Regions from separate parts of the Arthrobacter sp. StoSoilB5 genome, predicted to be linked through region 1. Evidence: riboswitches for the same ligand, from Rfam matches in the RefSeq annotation. Region 1 holds a riboswitch; the other holds the start of a gene.
What was found. Region 1 has a riboswitch for S-adenosylmethionine ahead of LDN75_RS07260 (homoserine O-acetyltransferase). Riboswitches for the same ligand answer to the same signal wherever they lie in the genome.
Positions count from the first base shown of each region.

Region 2: linked by a shared signal. The riboswitch ahead of LDN75_RS05010 (hypothetical protein) and the one ahead of LDN75_RS07260 (homoserine O-acetyltransferase) in region 1 are both predicted to bind S-adenosylmethionine.

Region 1 is NZ_AP024646.1:1,599,467-1,607,005, reverse strand. It holds gene LDN75_RS07270 (winged helix DNA-binding domain-containing protein) at 1-253, shown strand, start outside; gene LDN75_RS07265 (hypothetical protein) at 297-701, shown strand; gene LDN75_RS07260 (homoserine O-acetyltransferase) at 708-1,829, opposite strand; SAM riboswitch class IV at 1,844-1,958, opposite strand; gene LDN75_RS07255 (bifunctional o-acetylhomoserine/o-acetylserine sulfhydrylase) at 2,111-3,427, opposite strand; gene LDN75_RS07250 (VOC family protein) at 3,655-4,293, shown strand; gene LDN75_RS07245 (CPBP family intramembrane glutamic endopeptidase) at 4,432-5,205, opposite strand; gene LDN75_RS07240 (histidine phosphatase family protein) at 5,319-5,975, shown strand; gene LDN75_RS07235 (DeoR/GlpR family DNA-binding transcription regulator) at 5,985-6,776, opposite strand; gene LDN75_RS07230 (class II fructose-bisphosphate aldolase) at 6,800-7,539, opposite strand, start outside.
Region 2 is NZ_AP024646.1:1,062,086-1,069,624, reverse strand. It holds gene LDN75_RS05030 (amino acid transporter) at 1-1,392, shown strand, start outside; gene LDN75_RS05025 (cupin domain-containing protein) at 1,408-1,983, opposite strand; gene LDN75_RS05020 (sodium:solute symporter) at 2,252-3,793, shown strand; gene LDN75_RS05015 (IS481 family transposase) at 3,800-4,774, opposite strand; SAM riboswitch class IV at 5,176-5,295, shown strand; gene LDN75_RS05010 (hypothetical protein) at 5,312-5,632, shown strand; gene LDN75_RS05005 (hypothetical protein) at 5,629-5,823, opposite strand; gene LDN75_RS05000 (VIT1/CCC1 transporter family protein) at 6,101-7,264, shown strand; gene LDN75_RS04995 (matrixin family metalloprotease) at 7,328-7,539, shown strand, end outside.

The DNA.
Region 1 (7,539 bases):
CGTGATGGGCTATTCGGAGTCGCGGCACTACCTCGGCGGAAAGGCGCCCTACTTCCCGGAGGGCGATGCTCCCATTCACGTGGTGTTGCTGGATGGCAGGTTGGCCGGATGGTGGCGGCACGCCTTCAGCGGTGGGATCTGCGAAATCGACGTCAGAATGAACCGGCCGGCCACAACAGCCGAACACCATGCTTTGGAGGCAGAAGTGGAGCGCTACGGAAAGTTCCTGGGCATGGAGGCAAAGTTGGTGTGAATCTGCGGGACTAAGCTGGGTTAAGACCTAGGAGGCCTGCACCGTGAACAATCTGATCTTCTGGATCATCGTCTGCTCGTGGCTGATTCCCTTGGGGATCCGCATATACAACAAGTCCCGGGCGCGGCGGCTCCAGGACCGCAACTTCTCCCGTCCGGGCTACCCGCCACAGGGGTTTCCTCCGCCGGGCTACCAACAGCAGCAGAATTACCAGCCGCAAAACTACCCCGGCTATTCTCCCGAGCCCACCCACATCCGCCCGGCGGATGCGGCACCGCCGGCGGGACCGCCGTCGAACGTTTCTTCAACTACGTTCCCCAGCAACAGCGGTTCCGGGCACCAAGGCTTCCGCGCACGCAAGTTGGCCGAACTGGACCTCAAGTTCAGCAACGGCGAAATTGCCATGGAGGATTACATGAAGCAGCGCGGCGAAATCATGAATGGCTGAGCCGGCTTAGGCGAAGAAGGCCTCGCGCAGTTGCTCTGACAGTTGGCCGATTTCGGTCAGGAAGCCATCGTGGCCGATGGGAGCCTCGATGACGTGGACGGGAACATTGCCTGGCAGATTTTGCGCCAGCTCCAATGACTGGGCCGGGAAGTAGAGGCGGTCCGAGTCGACGGCTGCCACGAAGAACTCGGCAGTGGTGCTTGCCAAGGCGTCCTTCAAGGTGCCACGGCCCCGGCTGATGTCATGGGACATGAGTGCCTCAGTGATGGCGATGTAGCTGTTGGCGTCGAACCGGCGCACGAGCTTGGTGCCTTGGTGGTCGAGGTAGCTTTCCACCTGGTAGCGGCCGCGTTCCCCCAGCACCGCAGCGGCCAGCGGCGTCTCCTGGTGTTGCGCTTCCCGCCCGAAGCGGAAATCAAGCTCCAGCGCGGAACGGTAGGTGATGTGGGCTATCCGGCGGGCCAGGGCGAGGCCCGCCTCGGGAGCCGGTCCACCGTAGTAGTCGCCATTGTTGAAGTTGGGGTCCTGGCGGATAGCCAGGGTCTGCGACTGGGCGAAAGCGATTTGCTCGGCTGTGCTGTAGGCGCCGACAGAAATAACTGCGCACCGCTGAACGCGCTCAGGATAGGTCACAGCCCATTCAAGTGCGCGGGCGCCGCCCATGGAACCGCCCAGGACGGCGTGCCATGCTTTGATGCCCAATGCATCGGCCAGGCGCGCTTCGGCTGCCGTACTGTCGCGCAAAGTGACCAGGGGGAAGCGGGATCCCCAAGGCCGCCCGTCCGGCGCCTCGGACGACGGGCCAGTGCTGCCGTAACAGCCGCCCACAATGTTGATGGAGATAACGAAGAACCGGTTGGTGTCGATCGTCGCACCGGGACCGACAAGCTGCTCCCACCAGCCTTCCTCATCCGTTGCGCCGCGGGCCACATGCGTGCTTCCCGTCAGTGCGTGCTGAACGAGGACAGCGTTGGACGCATCAGCGTTCAGCTGCCCCCAGGTTTCGTAGGCCAACACAACATCGGGGAGGAAACCGCCGGCTTCAAGTTCCAGCGGACCTACGCCGGCGTACTTGACCGTCCCATCTTCTTCGCCCGATTTGGGGAGTGCTGTAGCAGTAATGGTCATTCCTTTGACACCTAACCTCGCGCTTGCCCGTCGCCTTGCGTGCGACAGGCCAGGTCTTCACCCGGGGCACCCCACCGCGGAGGAGGGTTGCCGGCCAGCAAGCCGGGGCTGTCACTGGCACTCATGACCTAATACGTAGAGTCTAGGAAAAATACGGGTGTTTTGGCGAAGAATGTGACAGCTGTGTGACGGTTTGGGGTCGTTTGCTTCAGGAACACGCACGGCGAAGGGCCGCCCGGCGAATTTTCGACTGCGGCGGGCGGCCACTCCTCCCAGTGCGCTTAAGCGCCTTTGGCAGCCCGGAACCCGGCCTCCAGGTCAGCGATGATGTCGTCTACATGCTCAATTCCCACGGACAACCGGACCAAGCCTGGATTAACACCGGCGGCCACCTGCTGTTCCACTGTGAGCTGGCTATGGGTGGTCGACGCCGGATGGATGACCAGCGAGCGGACGTCACCAATGTTGGCAACATGGGAGTGCAGCTCCAGGCCGTCGACGAAGCGCTTGCCGGCCTCGACACCGCCCTTGATAGTGAACGCCACCACGGCACCGGTGCCCCTGGGGCCATACTTCCGGCCGCGGTCGTACCAGGGGCTGGAGGGCAGCCCCGCGAAGGCGACCGATTCGACGTCGTCCCTCGACTCAAGCCATTCGGCAACCCTGGTGGCGTTGGAGACATGGCGCTCAACGCGCAGGCTCAGGGTTTCCAGGCCCTGGGCAATGAGGAAGGCGTTGAAGGGGGAAACCGCCGAACCCAGATCGCGCAGCAACTGCACACGGGCCTTGAGTATGTAGGAGAGGTTGGCTCTGAGCGCGCCGTCCTTGCCCAGGTCCCGGGCGTAAACGAGTCCGTTGTAGCTGGGGTCCGGGGTATTGAATCCGGGGAAGCGCTCCGGGTCCTTTCCGAAGTCGAAGTTTCCGGAGTCCACGATCACGCCGGCGATCGCCGCACCGTGGCCGCCAAGATACTTGGTGGCCGAGTGCACCACGATGTCCGCACCCCATTCGATGGGACGAATGAGGTATGGGGTTGAGAGCGTGTTGTCCACGATCAGCGGCACACCGGCCTCATGCGCGGTGCGTGAAATGCCCTCGATGTCCAGCACGTCCTGGCGCGGGTTGGAAACTACCTCACCGAAGAACAGCTTGGTGTTGGGCTGCACAGCTTCCCGCCACTGGTCCAGATTGTCCGGGTCCTCCACGAACGTGACGGAGATGCCGAACTTCTTTAGCGTGTGGGCCAACAGGTTGTAGGTTCCGCCGTACAGGCTGGGGCTGGCGACGATGTGATCGCCGGCCTCGGCAATGTTGAGAATGGCGAACGTTTCCGCGGCCTGTCCTGAGCTGAGGAGCAATGCGCCCAGTCCGCCTTCCAGGCTGGCGATGCGCTGCTCCACGGCATCCTGCGTCGGGTTGCCGATGCGGGTGTAGATGGGGGCAAGCTCAGCCAGCGCAAACCGGTTTGCCGCGCTCTCTGCGCTGGGGAACACGAAGGAAGTGGTCTGGTAGATCGGAAGCGACCGCGCTCCCGTGGCAGAGTCGGGTTCCTGCCCTGCGTGGATCTGGCGGGTTTCGAAAGACCATCCTTGGGACATTGAATTCTCCTTTTAGTGGCGCGCGGGTTTGCCGTGGATCGCTGGAGGCGTTGGCTGGGGCCAGTCTAGGAAGCGTCCGGGGCCTTGGACAGCTTTGTGACGAAGGCAGTATTTTTCGGTCTTCAGGCGACCCACCGTGACGCATTCCGGCGGCACACAGCTGAGGTCCCATGATAGTTAGGCTTCCCTTAGCTGAGACCCCGATCACAAAGTGCCAAGATGAAGCCATGCGCATGGATCACGTCTCTTACGCTTGTGAACGAGATGGCCTTTTGGCCACTACCGAACGAATTTCCGCAGCTCTGGGAGTGGACGCAGTCCGGGGCGGAGTGCACCCGCGCTTCGGTACCCGGAACATGATCATTCCCTTGGCGGATAACAAATACCTGGAAGTCGTGGAGGTCCTGGACCACCCCGCTTCCGACAAGGCACCCTTTGGCCAGGCGGTCCGCGCGCGCTCAGCAGCTGGCGGCGGTTGGATGGGCTGGTGCGTCGCCGTTGACGACCTAGCCCCCTTCGAAGACCGCCTCGGCCGCTCCGCGGTTCCGGGCAACCGCAAGTTCCCGGATGGCCGCGAACTCGTGTGGCGGCAGATCGGCATTCTCGGCTTGATCGCCGATCCCCAGGTGCCGTACCTGCTCAAGTGGGAGGGCGACCCCTCACTGCACCCGTCCAGGGTCTATGAGAGTGACGTCAAGATGTCCAGCCTCACCATCGCGGGCTCGGCGGAACGCGTTACCGAATGGCTGGGCGAACCCGTTGAGAAGCCGCTCGAGGACGTCGCTGTCCAGTGGATGGCACCGCACGGCACGCCCGGCATCATGTCCGTCACTTTCGAAACCGCCTCCGGCGCCGTCACCATCTGAGGCGCACCTTCCCTTGGGGCCTGGTCCCCTCCCCGGTCCATCGTGTCCGGTCAAGCTTCGGCCGCCATCAGCGGGTGCCAACGACGTCACCCACCGATGGCGGCCGAATATTTTTAATGCCAACAGGACTGGCATTGGTTAGCCGAGCCCCACTGCCTTCCCGAACAGGCTGAATCCCACAAACGCGACGATGTCCAGCAACGCATGCGCAATGACCAAAGGCATGACCCGCTTGGTCTTGGTGTAGATCCAGGCAAACACCAGGCCCATGGCGAAGTTGCCTATGAAGGGTCCGAAGCCTTGGTACAAGTGGTAACTGCCACGAAGGGCCGCGCTGACGACGATGGCCAACGGGGTACTCCAGCCAAATTTTCCGAAACGGTCCAAGAGATAGCCCACCACGATCACTTCCTCCACCACCCCGTGGCGGATCGCGGAGAGAATCAGCACAGGTACAGTCCACCAGTAAGCCTCAAGGCCGCTGGGCACAATCGCGGTGGTGATTCCCAGGGCCCTGCCTGCGGCGTACAAGCCAAGTGACGGGATGCCGATCGCGGCGGCGAGCCCCAATCCCTGCAGAGCGTCCTTACCCGGACGTGCAAAGTTGAATCCCAACCGGGTGAAGCCTGAGCCACTTCCGCCTTCCCTGCCACCCTGTGAGTGCGAGGACAGGAAATAGAACACCAGGACCACCGGCACCAAGGCGAAGATGATGTCCAGCAGCTGATACGTGAGGTCGAAGTACTCGCGGGTGCTTTGGGACCTGTTCAGCGTGGAGGTTGCCTCGGACAGCGGCGCGCGCGTCATCTTGTCCAGGAGCTGCACCACGGAGTACACGGCTGATTGGCCCAGGGACAGGCCCAGCACGATGAGCACTTCGGCGCGCAGGCGGCGGCGGGAAGCAAGGAGCATGTACCTATCTTGCCTGCAGTTCCTGCCACTTTGCCGTGAACTGGACACCTTCCCGTGCCACTGGTGGGCAGGACCCTATGCTTGGTGGGATGAGTGCGCCAGGGAGAATCTTCATGATCCGGCACGGCCAGTCCGCCGCGAACGCCGACACGTCAATCTACAACCGCGTGCCGGACTACCGCATCCCGCTGACCGGACTCGGAATAGAACAGGCACGGATAGCAGGCGAGGCCCTCCGGCGGAAACTCGACGGCGAGCAGGTCCGCGTTTACGTGTCCCCCTATTTGCGGGCCTACCAAACCCTTGAGGCGATGGACCTGGGCCCGCTGATCGAGCGCGTGATCGAAGAACCCAGGCTCCGGGAGCAGGACTGGGCCAACTTCCAGATCGCCGGGGAGATCGAGGACCAGAAAGAACTCCGCAACCTTTACGGCCACTTCTTCTACAGGTTCCGTGAGGGCGAGTCAGGCTCGGACGTCTACGACCGCGTGTCCTCGTTCATGGAGACTCTCTACCGGCACTGGGAAAAACCGACGTACGCACCTAATACCCTCATGGTCACCCACGGACTAACCATGCGGTTGTTCTGCATGCGCTGGTTCCACTGGACTGTCGAATATTTCGAGTCGCTCAACAACCCCGACAACGCCGAGCTCCGCACGCTGGTAAGGACCGACGACGGCCAGTACAGCCTGGATTCACCGTTCAGCCAGTGGGTGCCCAGGGACGTTGACGATTCAGTGCTCCACGCGCCAAGAATGCGTTTCTAGCGGCATTGCCTAGCTGGCAGGGGCGACGATGACTTCCGTACCCTTGGCTTCGAACGCGGCTTTGTCCTCGGCGCTGATGCCCGAGTCCGTGATCAGGTGCCTGAAGTCGTAGCCCGCCATGGCGGCAAAGGAGCGGCGTCCCACCTTGGAGGAATCCGCCACAACATAGGACTCGGTGGCGCGGCGGGCCATCACGGTGTTCACCATGGCTTCGCCCTCGTCGGTGATGGTGGGACCGAGTTCCGGATCCACGCCGTTAACGCCAATGAACGCGATGTCCAAGGCAACCTTCTGCATGATCACGTCTGTGTAGGGCCCAACGAGTTCATAGGAGCGCGGGTTCAGGATGCCCCCGGTGACCATGATCTTGATGTTGGGACGGACGGCCAGTTGAGAGGCAATGTTGATGGCATTGGTCACCACCGTGAGAGTGGGTCTGTTGGACGGCGCGTTGAGGTCCTCGCGCGTGGACAGGAGCTGCGCAAGTGCAGTGTTGGTGGTTCCACCACTGAGGCCGATCACGGCTCCGGGCCGGATCAGCGCGGAGGCCGCCTGGGCAATTTCCTGCTTGGCCGCGGCGTGGTCGTCACGGTTATAGCGTCCCGGGAGGTCGTAGGACACGGAGCCCGTGGTGGCGCCGCCGCGCGTCCGGCTCAGGAGTCGCTGCTTGGCAAGACTGTCCAGATCCCGTCGCGCCGTAGCTGGCGACACGCCAAGCCGCGTCACGATGTCCTCGACTTCCACATGGCCGGATTCGGCCAGGAGGTCAAGGATGGCGGTCAGCCGATCGGTGCGGGTCATGACAAGCCTTTCGCGGAGTATTGCTATTTCGCTTTCGCGAACAGCGTCAGCAATCGTGCGGATTCCAGCACCAGTGCGTCCCGGCCGGCCTTGATGTACTTCCGGGAATCCACCACTGCAGGGTTGGCATCGAGGTACTCACGGACGGCGCGGGTAAAGAACCCGTTCAAATGTGTGGATACGTTGATCTTAGTCATACCTGCGCCGATCGCGGCTACGAGCATCTCATCTGTGACGCCTGAAGAGCCGTGCAGGACCAGCGGCTTTCCGACCGCCGCCTTCAGCCGCGTGATCAAGTGCAGGTCCAAGGCTGCACTGCGTTCGGTCATGGCGTGTGAGGAGCCCACTGCCACGGCGAGCGCATCCACGCCGGTTGCTTCGACGAACGCAAGGGCCTCTGCCGGATCGGTGCGGACACCGGGTGCATGGGCGCCGTCCTTGCCTCCTACTTTGCCGAGCTCGGCCTCGACATAGACGCCGCGTTGGTGGGCGTAGCGGGCCACGCGCTGGGTTACTTCGACATTCCATTCATAGGGCAGATGTGCGCCGTCGAACATGACGGAGCCAAAGCCCAGGTCCACGGCCGCGACAGCGAGGTCTTCGGATTCAGCATGGTCCAAATGAACCGCAACCGGCACTGATGCGTCGCGGGCGATCACCAGGGCAGCCGAGGCGATCGGCTCAAGTCCGCCGTGGTATTTGGCGCAGTTTTCGGAAATCTGGAGGATCAGGGGAACTCCGGCTGTCTCGGCACCAGCCACCA
Region 2 (7,539 bases), 540 kb from region 1:
AACGTGGCCGTCGTGCTGGTTGCCGCATTCCTCGTGCTCAATCTCGTGGTGGTCGTCGTCTCTATCGGCCATGTGTTCACGGAGTCCCGGGTCATTTCTGATTGGTGGACTGCGCTGAACACATCCCACGGCGATCCCATCCTGATGATTGCCCTTGCACTTCTGGTGTTCCCGAGGTTGGCCCTTGGCCTTTCGGGATTCGAGACCGGCGTCGCAGTCATGCCCCAGATCAAGGGATATGCATCGGACACCGAGGCCAATCCAGCGGGGCGGATCAAGGGAGCCCACAAGCTCCTGACCACCGCGGCCATCATCATGAGCTCATTCCTCATCACGTCCAGCTTCACCACCGTCATGCTGATCCCAGCCTCGGAATTCCAACCAGGCGGCAAGGCTGATGGACGCGCCCTCGCTTTCCTCGCCCACAAGTTCCTGGGAGACGGATTTGGCACGGTGTACGACGTCAGCACCATCGCTATCCTGTGGTTCGCCGGAGCCTCGGCCATGGCGGGGCTGCTGAACCTGGTCCCAAGGTACCTACCGCGCTATGGCATGGCTCCTGCCTGGGTCCGTGCACTGCGGCCGCTCGTCCTGGTGTTCACCGTCATCGCCTTCATCGTCACGATTATTTTCCAAGCCGACGTCAACGCCCAGGGTGGCGCCTATGCCACGGGCGTACTCGTCTTGATCACGTCCGCCTCCATCGCTGTGACACTCTCTGCCCGGCGAAAGAAGCAGCGGGCACAGTTCATCGGCTTCGGAGTGGTTTCCCTGGTTTTCATCTACACCACCGTGGTCAACTCGATCGAGCGCCCTGACGGCCTGAAGATCGCCGCACTGTTCATCCTGGGAATCATGGCGGTGAGCTTCATTTCCCGCATCCGACGTGCCTTCGAACTCCGTGCCACGCATATCAAGATGGACCAGGCTGCACTCGAATTCACGGCAAATCACGCCGAAGGACCTGTCCGGATCATCGCGCATGAGCCCAAGCACCTTAGCGCCGGACGCTACCGGGAGAAGCTCCAGCACGCGCAGCAGGCCAACCACCTGCCGGTGGATTGCGATGCGGTGTTCATCGAGATCATCGTGGACGACAGCTCAGACTTCGAGCAGGAGCTTCAGGTAGTGGGCAAGAAACGGCATGGCTTCAAGATCCTGGAAGTCCACAGCAACAACGTGCCCAACACCTTGGCCGCCGTCCTGCTGCACATCCGCGACGTGACCGGTTTCATGCCGCACATCTACTTCCGCTGGACCGAGGGCAACCCGATTTCCAACCTCAGCAAGTTCCTGTTCTTCGGCGAGGGCGAGATCGCGCCCGTGACCCGCGAGGTACTGCGTGAGGCTGAGCCGGACATCACCCGGCGCCCCTGGGTCCACGTGGGCTGACCCCTCTCGCGGGGGCTACCGACTCGCTGCGGGCACCAGAACCCAGAGCACCTCGACGGTTTCGTCCGTGGGATTGATCCACGTGTGGGGTTCGCGGCCCGGGAAGGAGAGGGTGTCCCCTTCTTCGAGGTCGTACTCCTCGTTGGTCAGGATGAGCTTGATGCGCCCCTTGACCACATGGAGAACGTCAACATCGCAGTCCACCGCATAGAGCTCGTTCTCACCACGGCCCCGAGGCTCGATGGTGGCCTGGAGGATCTGCAGGCGACGTTCTGACCGGGCAGTCAATAGGCGCTCCACGATGCCCTGGCCACCCAGGGAAATCCGCGGACCGTCGTCACGCCTGGTCAGGTGGGTTTCCGGGGCGGCAAACAAGTCACCCACCGAGACGGACAGGACCTGGCAAAGGGTTACGAGCGAAGCGACCGACGGTGATGTCAGGTCCCTCTCGACGCGGCTGAGGAAACCCTTGGTCAGCCCAGTAGCGTCCGCCACTTGCTCGATGGTGAGGCGCTGCGCCTGGCGGGCTGCGCGGATTCTGGAACCGATAGCAACGGGAACGTTGCTTGGTTCAACGGGGAGAGCCTTCATTCACGAACCTTTCAGGCCTGTCATTGGGCCCTGTCATTGCAGCAATAGTAGCGGCAGCACGGGCTGTGGGAGCCACCAACAGCCCCACGATGACCAAAGCCCCTTGACTGTTACTCCGATCACAACATATCCTCATAGGCAACAAGTGTTGTCTGTGAGGCACACAACACCAAAACCAATCTCCAATCATCAGCACGGAGACTTCGACGCTTCCCAGGCGTATCGTCGAAAACCCCAACCTTCGTGCATCAGCTCCAAGGAGCCACTCATGGACTCTTCGTTCATAAACATCGCCATTGTGGTGGTGTACCTGCTTGCCATGCTGGCATTCGGCTGGTGGGGCAAGTCCCGCACCAAGAACAACAGCGACTTCCTGGTGGCCGGCCGCCGCCTGGGTCCCTTCCTTTACACAGGCACCATGGCCGCAGTTGTCCTTGGTGGCGCATCCACCGTCGGCGGCGTGGGCCTGGGCTACAAGTTCGGCATTTCAGGCATGTGGCTCGTAGTCGCGATCGGCGCCGGCGTCCTCCTCCTGAGCCTGCTTTTCGCCGGCACCATCCAGCGCCTGAAGATCTACACGGTCTCGCAAATGTTGAGCCTTCGCTACGGCAGCAAGGCCACACAGACATCCGGAATTGTGATGCTGGCTTACACCCTCATGCTGTGCGCCACGTCCACCGGTGCATACGCAACCATCTTCGTCGTCCTCTTCGACTGGGAACGCTGGATGGCGATCGCCGTCGGCGGTGCAATCGTGCTTGTCTACTCGACCATCGGTGGCATGTGGTCCATCACCCTGGCCGACCAGGTCCAGTTCATCATCAAGACCGTGGGCATCTTCTTCCTGATGCTTCCGTTCGTCATGAACGCAGCCGGAGGACTCGACGGCATCCGTGAGCGCGTCGATGCGAGCTTCTTCCAGATCGACGGAATCGGCGTCCAGACCATCATCACGTACTTCGTTGTGTACACACTGGGACTTCTGATCGGCCAGGACATCTGGCAGCGCGTCTTCACCGCCAAGACTGCCAAGGTCGCACGCTGGGGCGGAGCAACGGCCGGCGTTTACTGCATCCTGTACGGCGTGGCTGGCGCCCTGATCGGCCTTGCCGCCCGGGTAGCACTGCCCAACATCGATGTCGCCAACCTTGGCAAGGACGTGGTCTACGCCGAGGTGGCAACCCACATTCTGCCCATCGGCATCGGCGGCCTTGTCATGGCGGCCGCTGTTGCAGCCATGATGTCCACCGCTTCCGGCGCCCTTATTGCCGCCGCCACGGTGGCACGCGCAGATGTTGTTCCCTTCGTGGCCAGCTGGTTCGGCAAGACCATCAACACGGACGACACGGAAAACCCCGAGCACGACGTCAAGGCCAACCGTTACTGGGTTCTTGGCCTGGGCATCGTTGCTGTCCTGATCTCCATGGCTGCGCAGGACGTAGTTGTTGCCCTCACCATTGCCTACGACATCCTCGTGGGCGGCCTCCTGGTCGCGATTCTCGGAGGCCTCGTGTGGAAGCGCGGAACCGGTATCGCTGCTGCATGGTCCATGGCAGTGGGCTCGGTCCTGACCCTGACCTTGCTGATTCTGTTCGCCATTGGAGTCATTCCGAGCGCGGATGGCGTCTACGCCAACGAACCTATCTACTACGGCCTGGCGGCCTCGTTCGTGGCATACGTCGTGATTTCGCTCCTCACGCCTCCCACTGCACCAGAAGTCCGGGCTGCTTGGGACAAGCGGGTGGCCGGTGCCGTCTCGGAGGAATTGCCCCTGGAAGCCCACCCGGTCAGCAGCCACACCGCCAGCTAGCTGTACTCAGTCAGTAGGTTGTTTGCACCTGCTGATGGGTGGTTTGCCTCCGAGGCTGCCGTGCGGCCGGTGGTTGTTGTAGAAGTCTAGCCATGGCTGCAGGGCGTCTGTCCGGGCCTGGTTGGAAGTGAATGGTTGCCGGTAGGCCCAGCCTTCTTGAAGGGTGCGGTTGAAGCGTTCTGCTTTGCCGTTCTGCCAGGGATGGCGGGGTTTGATCAGGACGTGCTTGGCGCCCAGTGCAGCGAGTGCGTCCTGGAAATCTTTCGATAACCGGTAGGCAAAGGCGTTGTCGGTCATGACCCGTCTGACTGGCGCGCCGTTGGCTGCCATGGCCGCTGCGGCCCGGGTGAGGAACCCTGCGCAGGTCGGGCCTTTCTCGTCGGGCAGGACCTCGGCGTAGGCCAGACGAGTGTGGTCATCGACGGCCACGTGGACGTAGTCGAAACCGACCCTTGTATGGCCTGTTGAGTGGTTGCGGGCGGATTGGTTCGGGTCTGCCCGCCAGCCTCCGCCGTCGGGAATCCGGCCTAGTTTCTTGACGTCGATGTGGATCATGTCTCCGGGAGCGTCGCGCTCGTACCGGCGGTCCGTGGCACGGGATGCCCGGATCCGTTCCCCGGTCACCGGGTCCAGGTCCCACAGCCGGGGCATACCCGCGCGGGTCAGAATCCGGGAGACCGTCCGGGCGCTCGTCCCGCACCGGGCTGCCAGGCCCGCTGGCCCTTCGCGGTGCTTCACGCGCTGGGTCAGGACATCGGCAACCAGCGCAGCAGAAGTCGCGTGTGGGCACGACCTTGGGCGGGAGCTGCGGTCCTCGAGGCCGGCCCAGCCATGGGTGCGGTACCGGCTGATCCAGCGGTGCGCGCAGGTCCTTGAGATGCCCATTTCTTTGGCCACATGGGCCACGGGACGGCCGGCGAGGACGCGCTCGATAAGGATCCGCCTACCGGTCGGGGTCAAGCGGGCATTACGGTGGGACATGAAGACCTCTTAGTCGTTGGCTGTGTGTGGTAACCACCAACCTAAGAGGTCTTCACCTATTCACGATGTAACCAACGTCCTGACTCAGTACAGCTAGCGGCCCAGGGCCACAAGGCACCAGGCTTCAGGCACCAGGCTTCAGGCACCAGACCTCAGGCATCAGGCACGAACTGAACTGAGCAATGTTCGACGGCGGCGCCGCCCCTTTTCGGGGCAGCGCCGCCGTTGCTCTGTCCGGGGACCGTTGTGCTGTCGGGGACCCGTTGCGAGGCCCACTCTGCGCGCTATCCAGGCCACAAAAGGCGCAGAGCAGGCCCCACAACAAGCAGGCCCCGTAACAAGGGGGGGTAACCAAGGACGCTACTTCTCCACTCGGCACTCCTCCAGTACAGTGGTGCATGCTTCAAGAGAGGTGGCGCCAAGCTCCGACTGGCCACACACCAACCCCATGTTCAAGGGTGGTTCGGATGAGGAAGCGGCCCGCCCCGGACCAGAGACAACCGAGCGGGCAAGAGCACTCCCCCAAAGGAACAGTCCTTGCCGTACCAAGGCGTTACCACCCCAAGCCAAGGCGTTACCGCCCCCATCCAGGGCATCCCCACCGAAACCAAAGCGCGGACCGTGCGGGTGATTCCCGGCGTCGACCTTGTCCTGGGGACTGTGACGCTGGTACTGAACGGCGGGCTGCACCGGTTCCGACACCCCGAGCCGCGCTTGATTGCGCAGGCGCTGGCCCAGGCCGTGCGCCCTTCGCGTTGGTGCGAATCGTCCAGGACGCTGACCGTGACTGTTGCAGCGCTCGGGTGTTCAGCAGGGCTCGAGCGTCATTTCACGTTTGGTGAAGAAGGCCCTGCCTAGGGTTCTTCGTCTTCTTCCCCGCGGAACTCTTCGGTTTCGTCAAGGGGGACAACGCGCTCGTCGTCTTCCGGGACGTCGATTTCCTCCACCCAGGGTTCGTCGACTTCCTGGTCGTCGCTGTAGTCATAAGCGGGGTCCGACTCGATGGTCTCCCGTACCGGGTGGTTGGCGTGCGGTTCGGTGGTATCCATGCTGCAACCTCCGTCTGGTGGGCTGGCAGGCAGCCCGCTGACCGAGTGCGGGGAGGGCCCCCGCCCCTGTCTATCCATCTGAGCACTGTGCCCGCAGGCGGTCAAGGCAAGGGCCGGCACGGGACCAAGGAGGGCTCGAAGCAGAGTGTTTCCACCCCGGAAATTAAGGCACGCCGAACATTCCAACTAAGGAATACCGGCCAAAAATCCGCGCCAATAAGCGGTACAGTGGGCGTGCAATGGGGCCGCAACTACCCCACCCAGCACAGGAGAGAAAGTGCAAAAGCACCAGGAATCCCACGGTCCGTCGAGCCCCGCTCCGGACCCCGCCCCCGGATCCGGAACACCACCCCAATCAGGCCGGCCCACGTCCTCGGACATCAGGCGGTGGCGTCAATACCTGGCTGACGAGCGTGCCGAAGCCGCTGTCTACCGGGAGCTCGCCCAGCGTCGCGACGGCGAAGAACGCCAGATCCTGCTCGCCTTGGCCGAGGCAGAGGGAAGACACGAGGCACACTGGCTCAAGCTCCTCGGAGAACACGCCGGAATGCCGAAGGGAGCTTCCACCCGCAGCCAGATACTGGGCTTCCTGGCCCGGCACTTCGGCTCCGTATTCGTGCTCGCGTTGGCGCAGCGCGCCGAAGGCCGCTCTCCTTACGGGGCCGAACCCGCTGCGACTCCGGCCATGGTTGCCGACGAGCAAATCCACGAAGAAGTTGTCCGGGGCCTTGCCACCCGTGGCCGCAACAGGCTCTCCGGTACCTTCCGTGCCGCTGTTTTTGGTGCCAACGATGGCCTGGTGAGCAACCTTTCACTGGTCATGGGTATGGCCGCAACGGGCGTTCCAAGCCCGGTTGTACTCATGAGCGGCGTGGCGGGATTGCTGGCCGGCGCCCTTTCCATGGGTGCCGGCGAGTACGTTTCAGTCCGGTCGCAACGGGAGTTGCTAAGCGCCACACTGCCCACGCAGGCAACCCTCACCGCCGCCCCGTCCTTGGATATTGAGCACAACGAGCTCGTGCTGGTGTACCTGGCTCGCGGCATGACCCGCGAGGCCGCCGAACACCGGGCCGCCGAACGCATGGGACTCTTCAGCTGCGACTGCGATCCCAGCCTCTCCTTGCAACCCGAGAAGGAGCAGCCCGCCGACGACCATGAAACCGTGGGGTCTGCCTGGGGGGCTGCGATGTCCAGCTTCTGCTTCTTCGCTTCCGGTGCCATCGTGCCGATCCTTCCGTTCATTTTTGGCATGACGGGCGTGGCGGCACTGGTAGTAGCCGGCGTACTGGTGGGGATCGCGCTCCTGGCGACTGGCGCCGTCGTCGGGCTACTGTCCGGAACCTCACCGCTGAGCCGTGGCTTCCGGCAGTTGGCGATCGGCTTGGGCGCTGCGGCCGCCACCTATGGGCTTGGCCTCGCGTTCGGAACGATGATCGTCTAGGCGGTAATGTTGGTTCGTCCTCCGCGCGGCCCCGCGTGACCGGGGCGTGAGGAATGGAGAACCGTGGATTCGGAGCAGTCGCCGTTGCGCGCGCCAAAACACCGTCGTGCCGGCACAACCCTCCAGATTCTTCGCGGCCTACTCATGGCTGTCCTCGCCGCCGTGGTGGCTGTGTTCGTCAGCGGCCTCCTCCACGGCGATCCTCGCATCACCAGCCTGCTTCCGGGCATTGCCCTGCCCAATTCGCCCAAGAGTGAGCCAAGCCAGCAGGCCCC